3 regions of the Streptomyces sp. 2A115 genome follow, and region 3 is predicted to be linked to each of the others. Evidence: riboswitches for the same ligand, from Rfam matches in the RefSeq annotation. Region 3 holds a riboswitch; each other region holds the start of a gene.
The links. A riboswitch is a leader RNA that binds a small molecule or an ion and turns the genes downstream of it on or off. The one in region 3 is predicted to bind cobalamin.
Positions count from the first base shown of each region.

Region 1: it holds a riboswitch for cobalamin, as region 3 does, so the genes downstream of both, ACTWQR_RS48455 (CbtB domain-containing protein) here and ACTWQR_RS33800 (cobalamin biosynthesis protein) in region 3, are expected to answer to the same signal.
Region 2: it holds a riboswitch for cobalamin, as region 3 does, so the genes downstream of both, ACTWQR_RS39325 (ribonucleoside-diphosphate reductase subunit alpha) here and ACTWQR_RS33800 (cobalamin biosynthesis protein) in region 3, are expected to answer to the same signal.

Region 1 is NZ_JBQQCG010000102.1:13,913-17,176, reverse strand. It holds gene ACTWQR_RS48465 (acyl-CoA dehydrogenase family protein) at 1-456, opposite strand, end outside; gene ACTWQR_RS48460 (CbtA family protein) at 616-1,383, opposite strand; gene ACTWQR_RS48455 (CbtB domain-containing protein) at 1,412-1,633, opposite strand; cobalamin riboswitch at 1,671-1,812, opposite strand; gene ACTWQR_RS48450 (histidine phosphatase family protein) at 1,943-2,515, shown strand; gene ACTWQR_RS48445 (ferredoxin) at 2,707-3,078, opposite strand.
Region 2 is NZ_JBQQCG010000064.1:39,787-43,050, forward strand. It holds gene mctP (monocarboxylate uptake permease MctP) at 1-869, shown strand, start outside; gene ACTWQR_RS39320 (GNAT family N-acetyltransferase) at 945-1,451, shown strand; cobalamin riboswitch at 1,515-1,666, shown strand; gene ACTWQR_RS39325 (ribonucleoside-diphosphate reductase subunit alpha) at 1,810-3,264, shown strand, end outside.
Region 3 is NZ_JBQQCG010000048.1:64,731-67,994, forward strand. It holds gene ACTWQR_RS33785 (helix-turn-helix domain-containing protein) at 1-346, shown strand, start outside; gene ACTWQR_RS33790 (hypothetical protein) at 388-903, shown strand; gene ACTWQR_RS33795 (DUF397 domain-containing protein) at 1,172-1,393, opposite strand; cobalamin riboswitch at 1,679-1,825, shown strand; gene ACTWQR_RS33800 (cobalamin biosynthesis protein) at 1,948-2,889, shown strand; gene ACTWQR_RS33805 (cobyric acid synthase) at 2,886-3,264, shown strand, end outside.

The DNA.
Region 1 (3,264 bases), on a different contig from region 3:
GTGGCCGGTGGCCTCGTCGCCCTCGCGGACCGCGCGGGTCTTGAGCGCGGCCAGGTCCGTGCCCGCGTCCGGCTCGCTGTAGCCGATCGCGAAGTCGATCTCGCCGGAAAGGATCTTCGGCAGGAAGTACGCCTTCTGCTCGTCCGTGCCGAACTGCATGATCGTCGGTCCGACCGTGTTCAGCGCCATCAGCGGTAGCGGTACGCCGGCCTGGGCGGCCTCGTCGAAGAAGATGAACTGTTCCATCGGGCTCAGGCCGCGCCCGCCGTACTCCTTCGGCCAGCCCACGCCGAGCCAGCCGTCGGAGCCGAGTCGGCGGATGGTGTCGCGGTAGAAGCGCTTCTGCGCCGCCGGGTCTCCGTAGCGGGCGTGGACGTTGTCCGGTACCAGCTCGGCGAAGTAGGTGCGCAGTTCGGTGCGCAACTCCTGCTGCTCCGGCGTGTATTCGAGATGCACGGCGCCTCCTGGCTCCCAATGGCCTGCTGCTTCGGCCCGCCCGGACCTGACGGCGCACACCGTAGAACGTGTTGCAGAAATTGGGAATGCCGGTGACGTACGCACCTACGCGAAGGGCCCCCGGACGGTGGTCCGGAGGCCCTTGTGTGAGTGAACGGCTCAGTGCGCGACGGGAGTTGCCCGAGCTTCGGGCGTCTTCCCTTCGGTCCTGGCCGGCTTGGGAGCCAGTACGCGCTCCGCCAGCAGCCCGAAGACCAACCCGAAGGCGGTCCACAGGGTGACCTGGATGGACAGGGCCGCGAGGCGGTACTGCCAGAGCAGGGTGCCTGGGAAGTCCTTCGGGACCTCGTTGAAGGACGGCAGGAACGCGTACGCGAGTCCGACGACGAGGACGAAGAACGCGCCCGCCGCGAGCGTGGCGTTCCAGTTGCCCAGGCTCGGTGCGAGGCGCTTGCCCAGGATCACGGTGGCGACGGCGAGCAGCACGCTCAGCGCCACCATCAGGAAGAACAGGACCGTGCGCTGGTTGAGGGTGTCGGGGTCGCCGACAGCCGGTGGGTTGGCGGGGTACTTCAGGAACGGGACGACGTAGACCGCGATCAGGCCCGCGGTCGACAGCAGCAGGGCGCTCGCGCGCGGCCCGAAGCGGCCGATCCTGCCGAGTGCGAAGCAGTACGCGAGCGCGGCGATGCCGCCGAACGCGACCCCGTAGACGAGTATCCCGGTGGCCAGGCCGCCAGTGGACTGCATCGTGCGGGTCACGAGTTCGGCCCCACCGTGTTCGTGGGAGTGGGACTCCTCGAACGCGATCGCTTCGTCGACGCGCGGTTCGCCGAGGAAGTAGGAGACGACCAGGGCGAGCAGGCCCGCGGCGAGACCCGCGAGCATGCCGCGCACCAGGAGGTTTCTGACGGTGACGGAGTTCATGGAGTTGTCCTGTCGGTTCCTTCCGCCGTCAGTGGCAGGGGAAGCCGAGCAGGTGGCGGGCGTCGTGCACCCACTCGTGCACGCCTTCGCCGGACACCAGGGAGGTGGCGCCCTGTTCGGCGCCGACGAAGTAGAGCAGCACCAGCATCAGGATGCCGAAGAAGACCGCCCAGGGGGCGATCGCGCCGATCGGCAGCTTTGCGGGAACGGCGGGGGTGGTTGCGGTCGGCTGAGCGACGGACTGCGCCATACGGCAGGACCTCCTGGGGAACTCGCGTCCCATCTTGGTGGTGCACAAGACGACGGCCACGGGTCTGACTTGCTCGACCTTCACCGCCCCTGGCAGGGGCGGTTGGTGCGGGGCTTACAGTGGCGCGACCGTGCCGGATTCTCACCGGCTTCCGTCGAACCGTCGTCAATATCGACGAGAAGGTACCGCGAAGCGGAGGCGCGGCCAAGGGCGCATAGGGTGCCGGGTGCGCGCCGGGGTGCCGGTCACATCGTCAATTCCCGGTGTCAGCAAGGGTGTTGAGCACGTGCAAAGCGCGAAAGTGGGCCGATGACCAGCCGAGTGATGTTGATCTCACCAGCGATCAGTGTGGCGCTGCGGGAGGCACGTTTCGACGACGGATGCCCGGTCGACGCGGCCGGGCTGCGGCTCGCGGAGGCGGCCGCGGGCTCGCTGCCCACCGCCGACCGGGCCTCGGTCTCGCCCAGCGTGCGCTGCCGGGAAACGGCCGCGGCACTCGGCCTCGCCCCCCTCCCCGAACCCGAGTTGGCCGGCCTGGATGTGGGCCGCTGGCGCGGGGCGACCCTCGCCGAGGTGAGCGCCGACGAGCCGGAGGCCGTGGCTCGGTGGCTGGCGGATCCCTCGTCCGCCCCGCACGGCGGTGAGTCGGTACGCGATCTGTGCGAGCGCGTCGCGAAGTGGCTGTACACGGCGGCGGATCTCGGCTCGGGCCGGATCGTCGCCGTCGTCGAGCCGGAGATCGTACGCGCCGGGGTGGTACGGGCGCTCGGGGCTCCGGAGTCGGCGTTCTGGCGGGTCGATGTGCCTCCGTTGACCGCGACGGAGTTCAGCGGGCGGGGTGGGCGGTGGAATGTGCGGGTCGGGCAGGCGCTTGCGGGGTGATGTCCCAAGGCTCCGCGGAAGCGAGGTGATATCCGAAAAGCTCTGCGGGAGCGTGCGGCTGGAGAGCCTTGCCGGAGCGTTGGGCCGGAGAGCTTTGCGAGGCCGGAGTCGCCGGGGATCTTGCGGGGAGACCTTGTGTCGTGAGGCTCGGCCCGCCTTCGTTCCCGCCTGCTCGCTCTCGGCCCGCCCCGTCAGCCCAACAGGGTGAGGAACTCGGTGCAGGCCCCTGCGCAATCCCGGCAGGCCTGCGCCGCCTCCTCGGCGTCGGGGCTTCGGTCGAAGACGTGCGCGGTCTCGAGGCAGACGGCGCGGCACCATTCGACCTGGGCGCGCATTCCGGCCTCGCTCTGCACGGTCTGCTCGGCCAGGGCGCGGCAGGTCGCGTCGCAGACTTCCGCGCACAGGATTCCCTTGCGCCGCAGCTCTTGCTGATCATCGGGGCCGTCGAGGTCGGTGAGACTCGCGCGCAGGGCGCACACCCGGGCGCACTCGGTGCACGCCTGCGCGCAGGCGAACCGATCCTCGAGGAAACGGACGAGTTCCTGCTGCTCTGGTGCTGACACATTGTCCGGGTAGCCGGACGCCGTGACGCCAAACCCGGCGATGGGACACGCGCGGTTCCGGAGCGGTGCGATCGCGCCCCCTGCATTGAGCCTGCTGTCCCCTGCCGGCCTCATGCTGCGGCGACCCGACCAGTGCGCTTGGGCCGTGAGGTCCCCCGCGCTCGGGCCGTGAGGTCCCCCACCCAG
Region 2 (3,264 bases), on a different contig from region 3:
GCCAGTGGACGTACGCGACCCTGGCCCTCGGCTCGGCGCTCGCCCTGTTCATGTACCCGCACTCGATCACGGCGACGCTGTCCAGCCGCAGCCGTGAGGTGATCCGCCGCAACACGACGATCCTGCCCCTGTACTCGCTGATGCTGGGCCTGCTGGCGCTGCTCGGGTTCATGGCGATCGCGGCCGGGATCAAGGTCGAGAACGGCCAGTTGGCGATCCCGCAGCTCTTCGAGACCATGTTCCCCGACTGGTTCGCGGGCGTGGCCTTCGCGGCGATCGGGATCGGAGCCCTCGTCCCCGCGGCCATCATGTCCATCGCGGCGGCGAACCTCTTCACCCGCAACATCTACAAGGACTTCATCAAGCCCGACGCGACGCCCGCCCAGGAGACCAAGGTCTCCAAGCTGGTCTCGCTCCTGGTGAAGGTGGGCGCGCTCGTCTTCGTCCTGACGATGGACAAGACGGTCGCGATCAACTTCCAGCTGCTGGGCGGCATCTGGATCCTGCAGACCTTCCCGGCCCTGGTCGGCGGCCTCTTCACCCGCTGGCTGCACCGCTGGGCGCTGCTCGCGGGCTGGGCGGTCGGCATGCTGTACGGCACGCTCGCCGCGTACGGTGTGGCCTCCCCGGCGCAGAAGCACTTCGGGGGCTCGTCGAAGGAGATCCCCGGGATCGGGGAGATCGGCTACATCGGCCTGACGGCGTTCGTGCTGAACGTGGTGGTGACGGTCGTGCTCACCTTCGTCCTGAAGGCACTGAAGGCACCCGAGGGCATCGACGAGACGTCTCCGGGCGACTACACGGCGGACGCGGGCGACAAGGGCGTGCAGGTGGAGCTGCCGCCGGCCACGGCGGGCGCCGGGCACTGACATCTGCCGATACGTGACACGGGCCGCCGGAAATCCGGCGGCCCGTTGTCGTGCCCTTCCGGCACACTGCGAAGCATGGACATCGTGATCAGGCAGGCCGAGCCCGAGGAGTACACGGCGCTGGGAGAGATCACCGCGCAGGCCTATCTCGGGGACGGGCTGCTCGACTTCGGGGAGAGCGACGAGTATCTCGGCGAGCTGCGGAACGTGGCGAAACGGGCGGCCGCGGCCGACGTACTGGTGGCCGTGGAGGGCGCCCGGCTCCTCGGCGGTGTGACGTTCGTGCCGTCCGGCGGGCCGATGGCGGACATCGCGCGCCAGGGCGAGGCCGAGATACGGATGCTGGCGGTGGCGAGGGAGGCCCGCGGCCGAGGTGCGGGCGAGACCCTCGTACGCGCCTGCGTCGACCGCGCCCGCGCCACGGACGGCTGCGTACACGTCGTCCTGTCCACCCAGCGCTCCATGCACAGCGCCCACCGCGTCTACGAACGTCTCGGCTTCACCCGCACCCCCGAGCGCGACTGGAACCCCATTCCGCACCTCGACGACGTCACGCTGCTCACCTACGAGTTGACGCTCTGACACCCTCCGAAGTCGACACGACACAACATGTGGGGGGTGCTTCCCGAGCCCGACACAAGATGTATGCTCATGCTCGCTGTCGCCGCAGGGGAATCCGGTGCGAATCCGGAACTGTCCCGCAACGGTGTACTTGTGCGCGTCTGTCCCCAGGGAACCCCCGGAGGAAAGCCGCGTACTCGGTCAGTCCGAGGACCTGCCGACAGCGCGCCCAGGCCGTCCGGTCCGGGCGCCGATGACGTCCGGGCCTCGCGGAGTGGGCCGGTGGACGCGGCGTACCGCTGCGCAGAGCGCGTACTCCCGTGTGCCCCGAATCCCCCTCTCCCCGCAGGCCCCCGTGCCAAGCGAGGGAGAGCCCCACGTGACCATCGCGCCAGCCGATCCGGTCTCAGCTACAGAGACAGGGACAGCGACAGGAGCAGCGACAGCGACGCCGGCCAAAGCCGAGGCCGACGGGCCAGGGACCGCGTTGCTGCGTACCCTGACCGGCCTCACCGCCGACCTCCCCGACGCCGATCCCGGCAAGGTCGCCGCCGCCGCGCTGCGCGGCCGGTCCGCCGCCGCGGACGAGGCGGAGTTGCGCGAGCTGGCCACGGAGGCGGCCGCCGGCCTCATCTCCGAGGACCCGGTGTATTCGAAGCTGGCCGCGCGCCTGCTGACGATCAGCATCGCCGCGGAGGCCGCCTCGCAGGGCGTTCGGTCCTTCTCCGAGTCCGTCGCGGTCGGGCATCGGGAAGGACTGATCGCGGACCGCACCGCCGAGTTCGTACGGATCCACGCGGCCCGCCTCGACGCGCTGATCGACCTCGACGGCGACGACCGCTTCGGCTACTTCGGTCTGCGCACGCTGCACGGCCGGTACCTGCTGCGGCACCCGATCACCCGGTACGTCATCGAGACGCCGCAGTTCTTCATGCTGCGGGTGGCCTCCGGTCTCGCCGAGGACGACACTTCGCGATCCGTCGACGAAGTGGCCGCCCTGTACCGGCTGATGAGCCGCCTCGACTACCTCCCCTCCTCCCCCACGCTCTTCAACTCCGGTACACGGCACCCGCAGATGTCGTCCTGCTACCTCCTCGACTCCCCACTGGACCAGCTGGACTCCATCTACGACCGCTACCACCAGGTGGCCCGCCTCTCGAAGCACGCGGGCGGCATCGGTCTCTCGTACTCCCGTATCCGTTCCCGGGGTTCGCTGATCCGCGGCACGAACGGGCACTCCAATGGCATCGTCCCGTTCCTGAAGACCCTCGACGCCTCGGTCGCCGCCGTGAACCAGGGCGGCCGGCGCAAGGGCGCGGCCGCGGTCTACCTGGAGACCTGGCACTCCGACATCGAGGAGTTCCTTGAGCTGCGCGACAACACCGGAGAGGACGCCCGGCGTACGCACAACCTGAACCTCGCGCACTGGGTCCCGGACGAGTTCATGCGGCGGGTGGACGAGGACCGCGTGTGGTCGCTGTTCTCGCCCTCCGACGTGCCCGAGCTGGTCGACCTGTGGGGCGAGGAGTTCGACGCCGCGTACCGCAAGGCCGAGGAGGCGGGGCTCGCGAAGAAGTCGATCCCGGCCCGCGATCTGTACGGCCGCATGATGCGCACCCTCGCGCAGACCGGCAACGGCTGGATGACCTTCAAGGACGCCGCCAACCGCACGGCCAACCAGACCGCGCTACCCGGTCACACGGTCCACTCCTCCAACCTCTGCACGGAGATCCTGGAGGTCACGGACGACGGGGAGACGGCGGTCTGCAACCTGGGGTCGGTCAACCTCGGCGCCTTCGTGGACGCCGACTCCAAGGACATCGACTGGGAGCGG
Region 3 (3,264 bases):
GGACGAGTCGGCGGTCCGGCGGGTCATCGGCGGCCCCGGGGTGATGCGGCGGCAGCTGGAACATCTCAAGACACTGTCCGAGCACCCGCGCGTCACCATGCGGGTGCTGCCCTTCTCGGCGGGCGCGCACTACAGCTTGGTCAGTTCGTTCATCCTGCTCGGTTTCAAGGACGACGACGACCTGCTCTACCTCGAAGGCCCCACCGGCAGCGTGTCCAACCGTGACGACCTGGATCTCACGGCGCGCTACCAGGAGTGCTTCGAGGACATCAGCAACAAGGCGTACGAAGGCGACCGGATGATCGAGCTGATCGACGCGGTCAAGGAGAGTCTCGACAACACCTGACCCCGGGAGGGACGACCCGGGCGAAACAACGGGGAGGGCCCATGGCGGTCTTCGGGTTCCTTGAGTGGTGCAGGGGGCTGCTCGCGGCCCGCTTCGTGGCGGCGGGCGAGCCCTCGGGTGCCCCTCCGGAGACGACCGCCGACCCGGGCGAGGACGGCACTGTTCCCATCGACGACAGCGCGCTCAAGGCGTACGCCATGCAGCGGCGGGAGTGGGCCGAGGCGCTCATCGACGTGGAGAGCGCACGGGTCGATGGCGAAATACGGTTACTTGCGGTCCGTCTGCTGCTGGGCACGGCATGCGGCAGCATCCTCCTGTTCAGCATCGCCGTGTCCGCCCGGATCGCCCCCAGCCTCCGGATGGGCTCCCTGACTCCCCTGACCACAACGGTGTTGGGTGCGCTGGGCGCTGCCGTCGTCACCGCCCTCGCGGCCGGCGTGGGCAAGGTTCTGCGCGGTCGTTCGGAAGTCGCGCGGTCCTCCGCGGTCAGCGGGCCCCAGAGTCCCGCGGGCGAACTGCCGCCAGAGCCCGGTTCAGGGCCCGGAGACGCTCCGTGACCGGAGTGATCCCCCACCAGAGCCCGGCGCCCGCGGCGGCGAGGACGGTCACGCTCACCCAGACGAGAACCCGCGCCTCGGCTCCCGGCACCAGCAGCGCCGCGAGCGCGCCGACCCCCACGGCGAGCACGCCCGCCGACAGGGAGAAAAGCAGTAGCGGAGCGGCCGCCGACAGGGAAGTGCGCGGCGGATGGGCACCTCCCGCACGTGCCGAGACTTCCTTGGCCCTGTCTCCCATGTGGGTCCCTCCCGTCCCTTGGACGGATCTTCAGAAACCGTCCGCTGCCGGGTTCTCAAGCTCAGCCAGCAAACCACACCAAGTGACCCGGCGAAAGACGAGTACCGGGCCTTCGCGTCGCTTCGAATCGCGCACCAGAACGCGCGCCCCCTCTACGGCCACTTCCACACAGTCGCCGGATTCGTCCTTCGAGTAACTACTCCTGGTCCACACCCGTGCCGAAGGCTCCCTGCCGACCACACCGACCTCCACCTCACCAGTCAGCGCACCGACACAGCGTCCTCACCGCGACGACCCGAGCGCCGTGTCCGGCCACTGCCCGAGGCAGCGGAGGCTCGGCCACACCAGGTTCGTCTCCCCGCCACGAAATACCCAATGCCGCTCGTCGGCGCTCTCAGTGTTCGTACTGCCGTTCCTCCAGTCTTCCCCGCTTTCCCGCCCGGAAAGAGCCCAGAAAGCGCCGATTCGGACGACTGACGATATTTCAGCGGTGTGGGGCTCAGCACACCGCAGCTTCGCAGGTCAACAGCAAGTTGACGGTTGTTCGCGGGCCGTGGTGGACTGCCGGGGCCATGTACGACGGCAGGAGAGGAAGCCGGTGCGAATCCGGCGCGGTCCCGCCACTGTTACCGGGGAATCGATCCCCCGGGAGCCAGGAACTCTCGCCGTCGGTCTCGTCGAACCAGGGCGTGGACACCCTGAGTGAGGACATATCGCCATGTGCGGCCGCCTGTTGTGGACCTGTGTGCCCAGTACGAGGGTGCTTCGGACGAGGGATCTGCCTTACGTAACGGCGGGCTGATCCGATGCGTGCCGATCGCGTCTTCGCGTACGGCGCCGCCGCCGGCCTCCTCGGTGACCTGCTGCTCGGCGATCCCCGCCGGGGGCATCCGGTCGCCGCTTTCGGGCGGGCCGCGGGAGCCGTGGAGCGGGTGCTGTGGCGGGACCACCGGGGGTGGGGCGCGCTGCATGCCCTTGTGTGCGTCGGCGGTGCCGTGTCCCTCGCGGGTGCCGCCGCCCATTCCGTACGCACGTCACGTACCGCTTCCATCGCGCTGACCGCGGCCGCCACTTGGGCGGTCGTCGGGGGAACCTCCCTCGGCCGGGAGGCCCGAGCCATCGGCGGGGCGCTCGCCGCCGGGGACATCGAGACGGCCCGGGAGCGGCTGCCTCATCTGTGCGGGCGGGATCCGCAGGCGCTGGACGCCGACGGGATCGCCCGGGCCGTGGTCGAGTCCGTCGCCGAGAACACCTCCGACGCCGTCGTGGGCGCGCTGGTGTGGGGGGCCGTGGGTGGTGTGCCGGGGCTCGTCGGGTTCCGGGCGGTGAACACGCTGGACGCCATGGTCGGGCACAAGTCGGCCAAGTACCGGCGGTACGGGTGGGCTTCGGCGCGGCTCGACGACATCGCGGGGTGGCCGGGGGCACGGCTGACCGCGGTGCTCGCCGCCGCCGCGGGCGGCAGTCCACGGGGGGCCGTACGTGCCTGGCGAGCCGACGCCGCCAAGCATCCGAGCCCCAACGCCGGGCCCGTCGAGGCCTCGTTCGCGGGGGCGCTCGGCGTGCGGCTGGGCGGGACCCTCTCGTACGCGGGAAGGGTCGAGCACCGGCCCGTACTCAATGGTGCGGGGCGGCCTGTTGAGGTCGGGGACATCGAGCGGGCCGTGCGGCTCTCGCGCCGGGTGAGCATGCTCGCCCTGGGCGTGAGTGTCGCGGGGCGCATGCTGCTGAAGCGGGGGGACTCATGAGTGGCGGGCTGCTCGTCGCCGGTACGACGTCCGACGCGGGCAAGAGTGTCGTGACCGCCGGGATCTGCCGGTGGCTGGTGCGCCAGGGCGTGAAGGTGGCGCCCTTCAAGGCGCAGAACATGTCCCTCAATTCGTTCGTCACGCGGGAGGGCGCGGAGATCGGGCGGGCGCAGGCCATGCAGGCACAGGCCGCGCGCGTGGAGCCCACCGCGCTGATGAATCCCGTGCTGCTGAAGCCGGGCAGCGACCGCAGCAGCCAGGTCGTTCTCATGGGAAAGCCCGTGGGCGAGATGACAGCGCGCGGCTACCACGGAGGACGGCAGGAACGGCTCCTCGGGACCGTGCTGGAGTGCCTCGCCGAGTTGCGGGGCACGT